DNA from 3 places in the Marinococcus salis genome. Region 1 is predicted to be linked to each of the others. Evidence: riboswitches for the same ligand, from Rfam matches in the RefSeq annotation. Region 1 holds a riboswitch; each other region holds the start of a gene.
The links. A riboswitch is a leader RNA that binds a small molecule or an ion and turns the genes downstream of it on or off. The one in region 1 is predicted to bind S-adenosylmethionine.
Positions count from the first base shown of each region.

Region 2: another riboswitch for S-adenosylmethionine. It lies ahead of ACTTK6_RS12070 (methionine ABC transporter ATP-binding protein); the one in region 1 lies ahead of ACTTK6_RS11240 (methionine biosynthesis PLP-dependent protein).
Region 3: another riboswitch for S-adenosylmethionine. It lies ahead of metK (methionine adenosyltransferase); the one in region 1 lies ahead of ACTTK6_RS11240 (methionine biosynthesis PLP-dependent protein).

Region 1 is NZ_JBQOJB010000012.1:50,743-56,241, reverse strand. Features, by position in the region: gene ACTTK6_RS11245 (bifunctional homocysteine S-methyltransferase/methylenetetrahydrofolate reductase) at 1-660, opposite strand, end outside; gene ACTTK6_RS11240 (methionine biosynthesis PLP-dependent protein) at 687-1,790, opposite strand; SAM riboswitch class I at 1,883-1,989, opposite strand; gene ACTTK6_RS11235 (hypothetical protein) at 2,048-2,212, opposite strand; gene prsW (glutamic-type intramembrane protease PrsW) at 2,236-2,883, opposite strand; gene ACTTK6_RS11225 (asparaginase) at 2,986-3,960, shown strand; one part of gene ACTTK6_RS11220 (IS3 family transposase) at 4,077-4,906, opposite strand; one part of gene ACTTK6_RS11220 (IS3 family transposase) at 4,906-5,194, opposite strand; gene ACTTK6_RS11215 (YpdA family putative bacillithiol disulfide reductase) at 5,276-5,499, opposite strand, start outside.
Region 2 is NZ_JBQOJB010000014.1:67,827-73,325, reverse strand. Features, by position in the region: gene ACTTK6_RS12100 (antibiotic biosynthesis monooxygenase family protein) at 1-195, shown strand, start outside; gene ACTTK6_RS12095 (hypothetical protein) at 192-554, shown strand; gene ACTTK6_RS12090 (cobalamin B12-binding domain-containing protein) at 566-1,225, shown strand; gene ACTTK6_RS12085 (STAS domain-containing protein) at 1,206-1,967, shown strand; gene ACTTK6_RS12080 (arsenate reductase family protein) at 2,044-2,406, shown strand; gene gcvH (glycine cleavage system protein GcvH) at 2,434-2,817, shown strand; SAM riboswitch class I at 2,982-3,087, shown strand; gene ACTTK6_RS12070 (methionine ABC transporter ATP-binding protein) at 3,246-4,265, shown strand; gene ACTTK6_RS12065 (methionine ABC transporter permease) at 4,258-4,926, shown strand; gene ACTTK6_RS12060 (MetQ/NlpA family ABC transporter substrate-binding protein) at 4,953-5,499, shown strand, end outside.
Region 3 is NZ_JBQOJB010000014.1:9,645-15,143, reverse strand. Features, by position in the region: gene pckA (phosphoenolpyruvate carboxykinase (ATP)) at 1-1,554, opposite strand, end outside; gene ACTTK6_RS11765 (thiol-disulfide oxidoreductase DCC family protein) at 1,733-2,128, shown strand; SAM riboswitch class I at 2,176-2,283, shown strand; gene metK (methionine adenosyltransferase) at 2,436-3,650, shown strand; gene putP (sodium/proline symporter PutP) at 3,704-5,185, opposite strand.

The DNA of each region.
Region 1 (5,499 bases):
TCCGGTCAATTCTGCCTGCTCAAGGGATTTCAATATATGATACGGGCCCATACGGCAGTTGAGACCGACCACTGAAGCGCCGGCGTCCTCGAGCCGGCTGAAAGCTTCACTGATCTGCACCCCGCCGTGCATAACGCCAACGTCTCCAAGCGCCACCTGGGCGATAACCGGGATTTCTGCATCCTTACTCCGGATGTAGCGGACAACCTGCAGAAGCTCTGGCAGGTCATAGAACGTTTCAAGCAGCAGGCCGTCCACCGGCTCCGCCAAAAAGACATCCACTTGCTCCTGCAGCGCATTTCTCAAATATTCATCCGAATATTCACTTACCTGGACGCCTTTAATGCCTCCAACTGTAGCAAATACATACGCTGTTTCACCTGCTGCTTTTCTTGCAAGCTGCACGCCGGCACGGTTAATATCCAACACTTTATCTTCAAGCTCATAGCCTTCAAGCTTCACCCGGTTGGCAGCGTAAGTATTCGTTTGAAGGATATCTGCCCCGGCCTCTGCATATTCCCGGTGAGCGCGCTCCACAGTATCTGGACTGGTCAGGTTCATGGCTTCAAACGAACCCTTATAGCCTTTCTGATAAAGATACGTCCCCATTGCCCCGTCGCCGATCAAAATTGAGGAACTGAGTTTTTTGAGTACGTTCATAGCTTTGCCCCTCTCCTGGTTGTTAGTTACAGCGCCCTTAGCGCCTGCTCGAGATCCTCAATTAAATCGTCTTTATCTTCGATGCCGATGCTGAAACGAAGCAGCCGGTTATCTACGCCGTTGTTAACCCTTACTGCCTCTGGCATGTCGGCATGTGTCTGCGTGGCCGGATACGTGATAAAGCTTTCAACTCCGCCCAGGCTTTCTGCGAAAGTAATGATTTTTATATTTCGCAAAAACGAGTCCACCCACTCTTCGTTTTCGAGACGGAAGGAAAGCATGCCTCCCCGTCCGGAGTAAAGCACATCCGTTATCTTTTCATGGCGGCTGAGATACTCTGCGATCGCCTTCCCGTTTTCTGTATGCTGCTTCATGCGGAGCTTTAAGGTTTTCATACCGCGCATGAGCAGCCAGGAATCAAACGGGCTTAAAATTGTCCCCATGCCGTTCTGAAGCGCACCAATTTTTTCGGAGAGCTCGTCCACGTTGGATACAATCAGGCCGGCAATCAGATCATTATGCCCTCCTAAATATTTCGAGGCCGAGTGTACTACAATGTCAGCGCCTTCTTCGATTGGGCGCTGAAGTACCGGGGTATAAAACGTATTGTCTACAATAAGCCAGGCCCCGTGCTTTTTCGCGAGCAGTGACAGTTCCTTCAGATCCGCTTCCTGCATCAGCGGGTTCGTCGGTGTCTCAATAAACAGCGCCTTCGTTTTCCCGGTAATCAGCTGTTCGAATGCTTCAAGATCCCTCGGGTCACCGTATGTAACCGTCACGCCCCAGCGCCGCCATCCTTCTTCAAACAGACGGTACGTACCGCCGTAAATATCGCTTGTTGCAATCACTTCATCACCGGTTTCAAAGATCGCAAACAGCGTCTGAATAGCAGCCATCCCCGAGCTGAGAGCAAACCCCTGTTTACCTCCTTCGAGCGCGGCGATACCATTTTCGAGAAGATCTCTCGTCGGGTTCGCCGTCCGGGAATAGTCGTATCCCGTGGACTCTCCAATACCTGTATGTTTATACGCTGTGGAAAAATAAACAGGAGGGTTTATTGCACCGGTCCGCGGGTCGGAATTATTCCCCAGTTGTGCAAGGATGGTTTCTATCTGCAGTTGCTTTGACATGTCACAGCCCTCATTTCTCTAAAATTAATGCATTAAATGTACGAAAAGGCCTTCTTCCGTAGACAGAAGAAGACCTTGGCATGCAATACTTCTTCTCATCTCGCAAGCACAGCTTGCAGGAGTTAGCACCTGACCGCATCTTTTGCAGCTGGTTGCTGAGACTTCCAAGGGCCGATCCCTCCATCTCTCTTGATAAGAAACGTTATATGATTACTTTCCAAAGTACATGAAACGAATCGATATTGCAAGTCACCATTTTACTCCGGCGCAATATCAATATGCAGCTGGCTTTCATTGCCGCAGACACAGCGGCGAAAACCCGTTTCCATTTCCCCGTTGGTGTTCTTTCTGCCACGTAGAATATACTTTTCGCCGCATTTCGGGCAGCGGATAACAACGCGGTAGCGGCGGTCTTCTGACATAGTAGCTTCGTCCTTTCGAGTTGTTATTTCGCATTGGCTTTATTAGCCTTTGACAACGCAAACCACCATAAAAATAGCATGAACGGTATGAGATAATACAGAATATTGCCTAAAGAAGCACTTAATATATAATCATACAGCCCGTGAAAGATAAGCGGAATGGCAAGGGCAAGAAAAAAAGAGAATAACCTCCTGCCATGGCGAGAGGCGCGCTTAGCCGATACCGCATAATATCCCATGATCACCCCGAGGAGCGCATGAACCGTTACAGGCAGAAGAGCTCTTGTAACCGCTGTTTCAATGCCGTTTGCAATTAAGTACAAAATATTTTCGAGCGAAGCAAATCCAAGCGACAGGGAAAGTCCGTATATAACGCCATCATAAGTATTTTTAATCGGAGCAAAACGCAGCACAAATGTATATAAAAGGAAAAATTTAATTCCTTCCTCCAATACAGCGGCCTGAGTGTACTGGGCCGCGAAAAGCGGCATGCCTACTCCTTCTGTTTCGAGCGCGTGCTCGATTACAAGCACTGGAAACACGATCAGCACCCCGATGACAAACGCCCGGATGACCGGCAGCCTCCGCTCCACGTCCGCCCGGCGTTTTAATGTAAAATATAGCAGTAAAGCGACAGCCGGCGCCAGGGCCGCCATAATCAGTGCGATCACCTTTCGTTCTCACCCTCTCTTGTTAAACGTATCGTATCATGCTATGTTCAGATTCGTAAAAGAATAATGACAGTCCAGCAGAGCCGACGAGGAGGAATTGAAATGAAAAAAATACTAGTTATCCATACAGGCGGCACGATCGCCATGACCCAGACGGAAGAAAGCGGCGTCGAGCCAGGGCTTCATAATCCGTTAAGCCAATGGAGCCGCATTGCTAATCAAATTGCTGAAATTGTGACGAGCGATTTTCTACATCTCCCTTCCCCTCACATTACTCCGGAGCATATGCTTTCTTTGCACGAACATATGCTTGAAAAGCTGTCCGAAGATATATATGACGGGGTCGTCATTACTCACGGCACCGATACGCTTGAAGAAACCGCCTACGCGCTTGATCTTTTTCATGACAAAGAGCTGCCGGTTGTCGTGACAGGCGCCATGCGTTCGAGTAATGAAATCAGCGCCGACGGTCCGCAAAACTTTCTAGCAGCGGTCCGTACTGCTGCAAGCGATAAAGCCCGCGGCATCGGCGTCCTCGTCGTTTTAAACGAAGAGATCCATTCTGCAAAAAACGTTACAAAAACCCATTCGTCCAACATCGCCACATTTCAGAGTCCGCAATACGGTCCGCTCGGCTTTGTAACGAACAATGAAATATTTATCCATCACTACCCGGCAAGCCGGGAGCATTTTTCACCGGTCCATCTGAACAAGAAGGTGCTCCTCTTAAAAATGGCAGCCGGCATGGATGCAGCTTTACTTTCCCCACTGCTCTACCAGCCTCTTGACGGAATCATTATCGAAGCGTTCGGCCAGGGGAACATTCCTCCAACTGTCGTGCCGCTGCTGGAGGATTCAATAGCCAAACAAGTTCCTGTAGTCCTGGTCTCCCGCTGCCATAGCGGTGTGGTCCAGGCTACCTACAGCTATGAAGGGGGAGGCTATCAGCTGAAGCGAAAGGGCGTTATTTTCACGAACGGTCTTAACGGCCAGAAAGCGCGTCTTAAGCTGCTCGCTGCTCTAGATGACCAACGGTCACTCGAGGAAATACGCGACTGCTTTGAGCATGTCGAATAAGGCGGATTAATTCATACTAAAAAGCCACTGGTTTGTTATGAACTGACCCAAAGAAATGAGACAAGAAAAAACACCTATGCGGCCGCCGTCCGGAATTCCACCGGACTGTGGTCGTTTCATTTGGTAAATGGTCGTATGTAATTGTAATAATACATGTACGAATCGACTTTTTCGACTATAATAGAAGATGTAAGGGGCATCCGTACGCGGATGCTGAATTCTTCCGACTTTAGCGAGGAATGGAAGGATTCGATCATGGCATTATCCAAGCAGTTTCCTTTCCGGGACATGCTTGTGATAATGCCTTTTTCTTTGGCTGCCTGCTGAAACGCGCGCGAGGTATACTGGGAGCCCTGATCACTGTGCAGGAGGAGACCGTAGGTCTCCCGGCCTCGACAGGCCGCTTCCAGCGTATCAAGCACCAGACTCGTTTCTTGCGTATCCCGTAGCTGATACGCCACTAATTCATTATTGTATACATCCATGATCGTAGATAAATACCACATTTTCTCTCCATACGGCAGGTACGTAATGTCCGTAACCCATTTTTGGTTGGGACGGTCCGCCGTAAATTCCTGCTGAAGGAGATTAGGCACCGTCTGATGGGTTTCTCCCGTCGGCTGGACCTGTTTCTTCGGCTTGACCCGGCATTGGAGCTGATACTTCTGCATCACGCGCTGGGCGGTTTTTCGATTGATTCTGATCCCGTGGTCTTTGCGCAGAAGGGCCGCCACCTTGCGGTGGCCCAGCCAATATCGGTGCCGGCGGCAGAGGTCCATAATTGTCCGGTGCAGGGCCGGAATTTCGTTGGAACGTTGTTTCCACCGATAGTAGGTGGAACGGGGAATGCCGAAGGCATGACACATCTCCTGGACGCCATAGGCATGTCTGTTCGCCTCTATCACTTCGACGATGACTTCCGGGACCACCTCCTTTCGATGGCCTTCGCCTTTCCCATCAGATCATCTCTCATTTCGTAATAGGCGACTTTCTTTCGCAGCTGCTCGATTTCCGTGTCCTCTTCGGGTCCTTTACCGAAGGTATACTGTTTTCCCGGTGGCTGGGCCAGACGATGGGAGGCTCCTTGTTTATACCACCGGACCCATGTTTTAATCTGCGATTTATTCGTAATCCCAAATTGTTTCATGAGTTCCTCGTTGGAGGTTTGCTCCTCTAATTTCAAACGAATGACTTCGCGCTTTACTTCTTCCGGATAAAATCGATTGGTTCCCATCAAAAAAACACCTCCAGATCATCGTTAATACTACATACGTTGGGGGTGTTTTTTCCTGTCTCATATTATGGGGTCACTCTATTAAAACAAAGTGGCTTTTTTTCGTGCTATATCCTCCGCTATTTGTTCACCGTGAAAACGGCCGTTTTCAATAAATATTTCATTTGCTTCATCTCCGGCGGCAATAACACCGGCAATATAAATGTTTTCCCGGTTTGTTTCCATCGTTTCTTCGTCAAAGGAGGGACGGCCCGACTGTTCGTCAACAGCAATGCCAAGCTGGCGGAAAAAGGCCCGGGACGGGT
Region 2 (5,499 bases), on a different contig from region 1:
TTTCAGCTTCTGCAGAATGAAAAAAAGCCCGGTGAATTAACGGTCTACATGGTATGGACATCTAAGGAAATGTATTTGAACTGGGTACGGAGTAAAGAATTTAAAGAAATACATGAAATGGAGAAAAACTATCCGGATCAGGAGCTTGCAGGCATTGTGCCGGAAGTTCACCAGTATCAGGTGGTGGCAGAATGACGCCGGAGGAAAAAGAAAAAATTGTTCAGCACGTTTCTGAAGAAATATATAAAGCTCATCCCTGGCTTTGGGAGAGGTTTAAAGAGAGAGGGAGGGAGAAAACAGAAGAAGATAATCATCACCATCTCAAACATCTTGAAACCTCCTATGCTCTTTCGGACCGCTCCTTTTTTCTGGATTACACAGCGTGGCTGGAGTCAGTTTTAAACGAGCGGGGAGTATCTACTGCCATCATTATTGATAACTATAAGCGTTTGAGAGCAATCTTCCCTCTTTATGCGGCTAAAGAGGAGCGGCTCTTTTTTACGGAATGTCTTACGGAGGGAATTGAGCAGCTTGAAGAAAACATTCAGAAATAAGGTGACAATTAATGATAATACAACCGGAAGATCTGGCAGGCATGATGCTCGATGGACTCGATGAAGAGGCCTGGCAGGAAATCCAAAAAGTAAATAAGCACATGACGTTAACCGGGATCTATGAAGATCTGCTGACACCTGCTATGTATCATGTTGGAGAACTCTGGCAGGAGAATAAAATATCGGTCGCAGATGAGCATCTGGCAACGGCGACATGTGATTTTCTGCTTTCCCGACTGGAGCGAAAGGAAGAAAAGCAGCCCTCACCAGATGCTCCAAAAGCACTTCTTTTCGGTGTAGCGGAAGAGCAGCACTATTTAGGCTTAAGAATGGCGGCCTCCATTTTTCGGGCACGCGGCTGGTCGGTGAAGTATCTCGGACCAAATCTGCCAGCTGAGCAGGCGCTCGCTTTTGCAGAAAAATGGCAGCCGCAGGCAGTCGCCATGTCGGCAGCCCTCTCGTATCGTCTTCCTTCGTTATTTTCCTACATTGAGGCCTTTACTGCTCTGAAAGAAAAGCCGGCGGTCCTCCTCGGCGGCAAGATGGCAAGAGAACGCGATGTAGGTGAACTATTTTCCGGGGAAGTTATCCGGATGGATGGGCTGCGTACGCTCGAGCGTTGGATCGAAGGAGAAGAGGAGGGAGGCACCTATGCCAGATCTCAGTCCTGAGGCTCTGCCGCTTCCTTACGTGCAAATAGATAAGCATTACAAAATCATTTATATGTCTTCTTCCGCGCGGAGTCGTTTTGGCCATAAGGAATATTTTTATGAGTGGCTGGATGAAGGAAGCTGGGAAAAGGCAAAACGGCTGTTTCATGATATGCCTGAAGAAAATGGCGTAGAGTTGATTTTTATCGACGAAGACCGCATCTCCACTGTGATGGATGTATACACGGAAAAAAGCAACGATCTGCACATCCACGTGCTGCTTGTGCCAAAGGATCAAAGCTACAGCAATGTCTCAGGCAAGCTCGAACGTCTTCGCGGCCGCCTTCGGGAGACGAATACAGAACTGCTTGAAGAAAAAGAAACGATGGAAGCCGTCATTAAGGAAAATTACCGCCTGTCCGCTCCGTTTATTGAAATTACAAAAGATATGGCCCTCGTGCCCCTTCACGGCGATATTAACGAGCAGAAAGTGTCACTAATCGCTGAAAAAGTTGTTCATGCCTGGCACCAGGGGGAGTACGAAAAGACAATTTTTGATTTTACCGGGGTGGGAGAGGTAGACGAAGAGGGGATGAAGGAACTGCGCAGCACCTTTGAAGCGCTCACCTTGATGGGCACTAAAGTCATCGTGGCCGGCGTCCTCCCGCGCCAGGCCAAACAGCTTCAGGAAATGCATACCTCCCTTGCTTTTGAATTCAGCCGTTCACTCGAACAGGTCTTAACAGCTTCCCTTGGCAGTTAAAAACAAAATGAAACTTTCCAACCTGGAAAGATTCCGCTACAATTAGAGGAAAGAAAGCGTGTGAGGAGGCCTGGCATTGGCACTTACTTTTTATGGATATCCCCCGTGCGATACATGCCGCAAAGCTAAAAAGTGGCTTGAAACAGAAGAGATCCCTTTTAACGAGTATCATATTGTAGACCATCCGCCTTCTAAGGAAGAACTAAAGAAGTGGAAAGAGCAGGAAGGGCTCGAATGGAAACAGTTTTTTAACACAAGCGGAAAAAAGTACAGGGAGATGGACTTGAAGAGCCGTCTGCCGAAAGCGTCCGAAGAAGAAATTCTGGAATGGCTCTCCTCTGATGGAATGCTCATAAAAAGACCTGTCGTGACAGATGGCGAGAGTGTTACCCTTGGGTTTAAGGAACCAGTTTTTGAGGAAAAGTGGAAAGCGTATTAGTATTCATTTGAAGGAGGATGATTATGCATGAGTGTGCCAGATGAACTTTTGTATTCAGAAGAACATGAATGGGTGAAAAAAGAAGACGGACGTCTTCGCGTTGGGGTCACGGATTTTGCCCAATCAGAGCTTGGCGATATTGTATTCGTAGAGCTTCCAGAGGTTGGGGATGAGCTTGAAGCAGGTGAACCATTTGGAAGTGTAGAGTCTGTAAAAACAGTATCGGAGCTTTATGCCCCGGTCACAGGGAAAGTCGTAGAAATTAACGAAGACCTGGATGATTCTCCGGAATTCGTTAATGAATCGCCGTATGAAAAAGCTTGGATGATCGTTGTAGAGCCTTCCAATGAAAGCGAACTGGATGATCTAATGTCTCCGGCTCAGTATTCGGACATGGTAAGCGACGATTAATACTGATTTACATAGAAGCTGGCCTGTAAACAGGCAGCTTCTTTTTTGAAGAGCTTTAATACTGATCGTTTTCACCCTTTTCAGCACGACGCCAACAGTTGACGCTTATAGGAAAAGGTGCTATTATCAATAGCATCGTCAAATATGAACGGATAATCATCGTTCACTTATCAAGAGAGGTGGAGGGGCTGGCCCTGTGAAACCCGGCAACCAGTCTGCATAAGCAGACATGGTGCCAATTCCTGCAGGCATATGTCTGCAAGATGAGTGGAAAGGATTCTTAAAAACCTTTCTGCTCGTGTGCAGAAAGGTTTTTTCTTTATGGTTCGAGGTGGAAAGAGAACATTTGCCGGAACTGTGAAGATTTAAAACCTACTATTTACATCTCTTTAATGAAGATAAAGAAGGACGATGAAGGAGAGAGCGGTATGATTCAATTAAAAGGTTTGTCCAAGGCCTTTCAAACAAAAACACAAACCGTTACTGCTGTAGATAACGTCAGCCTTTCTATTGATGAAGGAGAGATCTTTGGCATTATCGGCTACAGCGGCGCAGGTAAAAGTACGCTTGTAAGGCTGTTAAATAAGCTCGAAACCGCAACGAGCGGTGAAGTAACCATCGAGGGAGAGAGCATTACCTCCTTAAAAGGGCAGTCTCTTCGCAGCGCCCGCCAGGAGATAGGAATGGTGTTTCAACACTTTAACCTGCTGTGGTCGCGGACAGTAGCAGAAAACATTGCGTTTCCACTCGAAATTGCAAAGCAGTCAAAGCAGGAACGAAACAAACGGGTGCAGGAGCTGGTGAACCTTGTCGGCCTTGAAGGCCGGGAAGATTCCTATCCTTCCCAGCTGAGCGGCGGCCAGAAGCAGCGGGTTGGCATTGCAAGGGCTCTTGCTAACAACCCAAAGGTGCTGCTGTGCGATGAAGCGACGTCGGCCCTGGATCCAAAAACAACGGATTCTATTCTCGCTCTGCTGACTGATATTAATAAAAAGCTCGGTTTAACCATTGTGCTGATCACGCACGAAATGCACGTAATCCGTAAAATCTGCCACCGGGTGGCAGTGATGGAAAACGGCAGAGTCGTTGAAGAAGGGCCTGTGCTCCAGGTCTTCCGGAAGCCTCAGGAGCATATGACAAAAGAATTCGTGCGCCAGATTACGGAGCCGGAGGAAGATGCCTCGGAAATTGTATTTAATGAAGAAGAAACCGGGGCAGTGGTACAGCTGAAGTTTTTGGAAAACAAGGCTGAGCAGCCGTTCATTTCCAAAGTCATCCGCCAGTTTGATGTGGATGTGAACATTATTCAGGGAAAAATTTCCCAGACGCAGCGCGGCAGTTATGGCTCTCTTTTCATCCGCATCAAAGGCAGCCATGAGGAAATCGAAAAAGCGCTGGACTACCTCCGTGAAGAAGAAATAGAAGCGGAGGTGATGGAGCATGCTTAGCACCTGGATGGAAGAAATTAATTGGGAAAATATGTGGATTGCTACGTGGGAAACTGTATATATGAGCTTGATCGCGGTAGCAGCAACGTTTTTACTCGGAACAATACTAGGCGTTCTGCTGTATTTAACGGATAAGGGAAACATGTGGGAAAACAAGCCGGTGCATACGGTGACAGCGGCGATCGTCAATATTTTTCGTTCGATTCCGTTTATTATTCTAATCATTCTGCTTATTCCATTCACAACCTTTTTAATTGGCACGATGCTCGGGCCGAGTGCAGCGCTGCCAGCGCTGATTATCGGTGCAGCTCCTTTCTATGCCCGTCTGGTGGAAATTGGCTTGAGAGAAGTAGATAAGGGCGTTATTGAAGCTTCGCAGGCAATGGGGGCGACCCAGTGGCAGATCATCCAAAAGGTGCTTCTGCCTGAAGCCTTGCCATCCTTAATTTCCGGGATCACGGTGACAGGCATCACGCTGGTCAGCTACACCGCCATGGCCGGTGTTGTAGGCGGGGGCGGTCTCGGGAACCTTGCGTATCAGGAAGGGTTCCAGCGAAGCAACAATGACGTGGTGTTTGTTGCTACAGTCCTGATTTTGGTTATTGTCTTCATTCTACAGTGGGTGGGCGATATTTGGACGAGACAGATAGATAAACGATAAATATTATATTAATGGGGGAATTTTTCATGAAGAAAACACTACTTGGAGTTTCATTACTTTCCACGGCAGTACTTGCAGCATGCGGATCTGATTCAGAATCAGGAGACGGTTCCGGAGAAGACACGCAAACACTTACCGTAGGGGCTACGAGTGTACCGCATGCCGAAATTCTGGAATTTGCCGAAGATCAGCTTGAAGAAGAAAATATCGAGCTTGAAATTGAAACCTTCAACGACTATATTGTTCCAAACGAAGCGTTGGCTTCGGAAGAAATTGATGCAAACTATTTTCAGCATATTCCGTATCTTGAAGATCAAATGGAAGAAAACGAAAACTATGATTTTGTTAACATGGGCGGTATTCACATAGAACCTATCGGTGTTTATTCCCAGGAATACGACAGCCTTGATGCCCTTCCTGATGGGGCTGAAATAATTATGAGCAACTCGGTCGCAGACCACGGCCGGATCCTTCAGATGCTTGAACAGGAAGGCATGCTTACGCTTGAAGAAGGGGCCGGTGTGGAAGCAACTGTGGAGGATATTGCTGAAAATCCGAAAAACCTGCAGTTCC
Region 3 (5,499 bases), on a different contig from region 1:
CTCACCGGGCACATCGTAAAACCGCTTAAAATTTTCTGCAAACTTGCGGGCGAGCATACGGGCCTGGACCTCGTACTCTCCGGCTTCTGCCCACATTTTCTTCGGCTGGAGCATATCTTCCGGAACGCCAGGGCAGGATTCCGGAATATGGAGCCCAAATATAGGATCCTCCACAGTGGCTGCGTTGGTGAGTTCGCCGCTTAGAGCTGCCTGCACCATAGCACGGGTGTACGAAAGATCCATACGGCTGCCGACACCGTAGCCGCCGCCGCTCCAACCGGTATTCACCAGAAAAACAGGCACATTGTGTGCATCAATTTTTTCCCCGAGCATCTCTGCATATACAGAAGCCTGGCGTGGTAGAAACGGTGCTCCGAAGCAGGTGGAAAATGTAGCTTCTGGAGAAGTGATGCCTCTTTCCGTTCCGGCTAGTTTGCTTGTGTAGCCGCTGAGAAAATGATACATGGCCTGTTCCTTCGTCAGCCGGCTGATCGGCGGAAGAACGCCGAAGGCATCTGCAGTTAAAAAAATAATTGCTGACGGATGTCCGGCTGTGCCAGAAGGTACAATTCCCTCGACGTGTTCAATGGGATAAGCCGCCCGGGTGTTTTCGGTAATATGCGTGTCAGTGTAGTCGACTTTCCCACTGGCATCGTCCAGGCCGACGTTTTCAAGTACGGCCCCAAAACGGATAGCGTTCCAGATCTGAGGTTCTTTTTGTCTGGACAGGTTCGAACATTTTGCATAGCATCCGCCTTCAATATTAAAAATACCTTTTTCGGACCAGCCGTGTTCATCGTCGCCAACCAGGAGCCGGGAAGAATCAGCAGAAAGCGTCGTTTTCCCGGTGCCGGAAAGCCCGAAAAACAGTGCACTTTTTCCGTCGCTTCCTATATTTGCCGAGCAGTGCATTGGAAGCACGCCCTGTTCAGGGAGCAGGTAGTTCATGACAGAAAAGATTGATTTTTTCATTTCACCGGCGTATTCTGTTCCACCAATCAAAATTATGCGTCTTGCAAAGCTGATGACGATAAATGTTTCCGATAAGGTGCCGTCAACCTCGGGATCTGCTTTGCATTCTGGTGCAGCTATAAGCGTGAAGGGTTGAGTGGAAGGGGTTTCCCTTCCATCAGGGCGAATGAACAGCTGCCGTGCGAACAATTGGTGCCAGGCATAGGAGGTAATGACCTGGACGGGAAGCTGGTAGTCTGGATCAGCACCTGCAAGGGCATCACTTGCGAAGACTTCATTCTGATTGTTTAAATGAGCCATCACTTTGTTGTGAAGTTGTTTAAATACTTCTTCGGACATTGGCCTGTTTACATTTCCCCAATCAATAGAAGGAGAACTGCCGGGCTCGTCGACAATATACTTATCTTTTGGCGAGCGGCCGGTATATTTGCCTGTTTTCACAGCAAGAGCGCCTTCAGCTGTGAGTGACCCCTCCTGCAGTGCCAGCGAGCGCTTCACAAGCGCAGGGACAGAGAGGTTCCATTGGACGTGCGCTTCATTCAATAGATTCGTTTCAGGTTTGGAAGCGAACGGTGGCTTCATAAACAATCACTCCTTTAATGAGGGGGGAAGTTGGATTTATTCATCATTAATGATGGATATAATATAAAATAGTGTAACACAATTAATTAAATAGTACATACTTATTGTGCAAAAAGTTCATGAATATTTTCAGTGTTTAGAGGGAAAAGATGTAAGAAAGCAAGGAAAGGGGAAAATTATGGAACAACAATCGGAATTTATTGTGTTTTACGATAGCGACTGTCCGTTATGCACCAGGTTCCATACTTATCTTTCAGCGATAGATAAAACGGATACAGTAGATTGGAAATCTATATATGATGAGGATTTATTCGAAAAATACCCGATGCTCAAGGGAGAGCCGCTTGAAGAGCAGATGCATAGTGTAGAAGATGGCACGTATGTGTATGCCGGATATTTTACTGTGAAAAAATTGTGCTATACTATTCCAGCATTAAAGCCGTTAAAGGCAGTGTTTCTGCTGCCGGGAGTAGAGGCGCTTGGCCGGAAGCTGTACCACACGGTATCAACAAACCGGTACCAGTGGTTTCATTTCCTTTGTGATAGCAGCACCTGCCAGCGGGAAGGGCACTAAGTTTGACATCAAATAGGGTTTGCGTTACGATTTTGTACGAACGGATACTCTTATCCTGAGCAGGTGGAGGGACAGTCCCTGAGAAGCCCAGCAACCATCCGGGAACGGAAAGGTGCTAACCTGGAGAGGCGGATAGGCGCCTTGAAAGATAAGAGGCGAAAAAGCTGAACTGACAGCTCCTTTTCCCTCAATTTTTTTGGGACAAGGGGCTTTTCTTGTACACAACGGCCTACTGCCGTTTTCTTTTCGTCTACCCCGAGAATAGGAGAGTACACCCGTAGCAGGCAGTTAAAAAGGAGGCAGCAGCGTGTCTACAATTGGACGACGTTTATTTACGTCGGAATCTGTTACAGAAGGACACCCGGACAAAGTATGTGACCAGATTTCCGATGCGATTTTAGATGCAATTTTAAAGGATGATCCGAATGCCCGTGTGGCAGCGGAAACAGTAGTGAACACGGGGCTCGTGTTAGTAGCAGGTGAAATATCGACATCTACATACGTGGATATTCCCAAAATTGCCCGGGAAACTTTGAAAGATATTGGCTATACCCGGGCGAAATACGGCTTTGATTACGAAACATGCTCGGTTTTGACGTCAATAGATGAACAGTCAGCCGACATTGCCCAGGGCGTTGATGAAGCGCTTGAAACTCGTGAAGGCTCGATGACCGAGGACGAATTGGAATCAATCGGAGCGGGGGACCAGGGTTTGATGTTTGGGTATGCAGATAATGAAACCGATGAGCTCATGCCCCTGCCGATTTCTCTTGCGCATAAGCTGGCACGCCAGTTAACGAAAGTTCGCAAAGATGGTAATCTTTCGTATCTGCGTCCCGACGGAAAGACGCAAGTAACGGTGGAATATGGAGACGATGGGAAACCGCTTCGGGTGGAAACGATCGTTATTTCCACCCAGCATTCCGATGAGGTAACGCTAGCCCAGATTGAAGAGGATATGCATAAATACGTTATCGAGCCGGTCGTGCCGGCAGAGCTTTTGGATGCTGAAACCAATTATTTCATTAATCCAACCGGCCGTTTTGTCATTGGCGGACCGCAGGGGGACGCCGGACTTACCGGACGGAAAATTATCGTTGATACGTATGGCGGCTATGCCCGTCACGGCGGCGGGGCGTTTTCCGGCAAAGACCCGACAAAGGTCGACCGGTCCGCTTCATATGCCGCGCGCTATGTAGCAAAAAACATTATTGCAGCAGGACTTGCAGATAAATGTGAGGTTCAGCTTGCGTATGCAATCGGCGTGGCGCAGCCGGTTTCCATTTCGATTGCCACATTCGGTACAGGGAAAGTCTCAGAAGAGGTGCTCGTAAAGCTCGCTAACGAGCATTTTGATCTGCGCCCGGCCGGCATTATCAAAATGCTCAATCTCCGCCGGCCGATTTACAGGCAGACAGCTGCTTACGGTCACTTTGGACGCCATGATGTTGACCTTCCGTGGGAACGCACGGATAAAGCAGCAGCGCTTCAGGAACAGGCGTTCACTGAAAAACAACAATAACTGCAAAAATACCCGCTCCTGTTTTATTCAGGAAGCGGGTATTTTTTAGTTTTTCAGCTTTTTTCCTTGTACGTGCTGACAGAGTCAAACTCAGTTTTAATTTTGTCTGAAGGCTTCGGCCCGAGCAGGCTGACTGCAATGATGATTAGAACATTGATCAAAAAGCCCGGTACGATCTCGTATAGATCAAACAGGCCGCCGGTAAGCTGGACCCAGATGATCACAGTTGTCCCGCCGGCAATCATGCCGGCAAGAATTCCCCACTTGCTCGTACGGCGCCAGAAAAGGGAGAAAAGCATCGCAGGCCCGAACACAGCACCAAATCCGGCCCAGGCATAGCTCACGAGTTCAAGCACCGTGCTGCCTGGAGTGGAGGCAAGCAGCAGAGCAACGAGGGCGATGGCAATAACGCCGAATCTTCCCACCCAGACAAGCTCCCGGTCAGAAGCATGCGGCCGGAGCAGGCCTTTATAAAAGTCCTCCGCGAGAGCACTTGAAGATACGAGCAGCTGGGAGTCCACCGTGCTCATAATAGCAGCAAGTATCGCTGCGAGCAGTACCCCGGAAACCCATGGGTTAAACAGTACCTGGGTAAACAGTATAAACACTGTCTCCTGGTTGCCTTCCCCGAGCTGGGCGTCCCCTGAAAAGTAAGCAATGCCGATAAACCCTGTGAAAATAGCACCGAGAAGAGAAATAACCATCCAGCTCATACCTACCAGCCGGGCCATTGGAATTTCTTTTTCGGAACGGATCGCCATAAACCTCGTAATAATATGTGGCTGCCCAAAGTAGCCAAGCCCCCAGGCAAGCAGGGAAACGACTGAAATAACGCTCACATTCGTAAACGCACTTAACGCCTCCGGATTAATGGAGGCTGCAGTCTGAACAGAATTCTCCCAGCCGCCAATTTCAATGACGGCGGCGATCGGAACAGCGACGAGAGCCAAAAACATAAGAGTCCCCTGAAGAAAGTCCGTCCAGCTGACGGCCATAAAGCCGCCAAGGAATGTATAGGTAATAATAACAGCGCCGCCGATCCAAAGGGCTGCCTGGTAGGAAAGACCGAAAGAGCTGACGAACAGAGTGGCGCCGCCGACCAGGCCGGAGGAAGTATAAACGGTAAAGAAAATAAGTATAAATAATGCCGAAACGATACGCAGTGCTTTGGTTTTATCATGGAACCGGTTTTCTAGAAAGTCGGGTATCGTAATCGAATCATTGGCGATGATTGTGTATCTGCGCAGTCGTCTCGCCTGAAACTGCCAGTTTAAATAAGCGCCAATGGTAAGGCCGATAGGCAGCCATATTTCACTCATCCCGCCCAGATACATGGCACCGGGCAGGCCGAGCAGAAGCCAGCTGCTCATATCGGACGCTCCGGCACTGAGTGCAGCTACAGGACCGTTTAATTTACGTCCGCCTAAAACGTAATCCGAAAGGTTATTGGTCAGCTTGTAGAATAAAAAACCAATACCAAGCATTACAGCAAGGTAAACGATAAATGTCACAATTGTAGGTACGGAAATATCCATTTAGGTGGTCTCCTTTTTTGATTTAACATAACTGATTGCTGCTAAAACTACAGTAAGCGGCATAGGTATTAATATTAGCAGCCATGTGAGTAGTGTTATTCCTTCCATTCAGTACACCTCCTCTTGAATGTACTTCCATATGTTGCAAGAATAGTGCCAATATTCTTAACTTCGGCAGACACGAATACAGCCGGGAGGCGGGGCAGAAGAAAAATGGTGAAAAAACGATGCTGAAAATCAACGGAAATATCTATTATAATTGAATACTTCTCCGGATAGAACCATAATCAGAAAAATTAAGAAGCATATAGTGC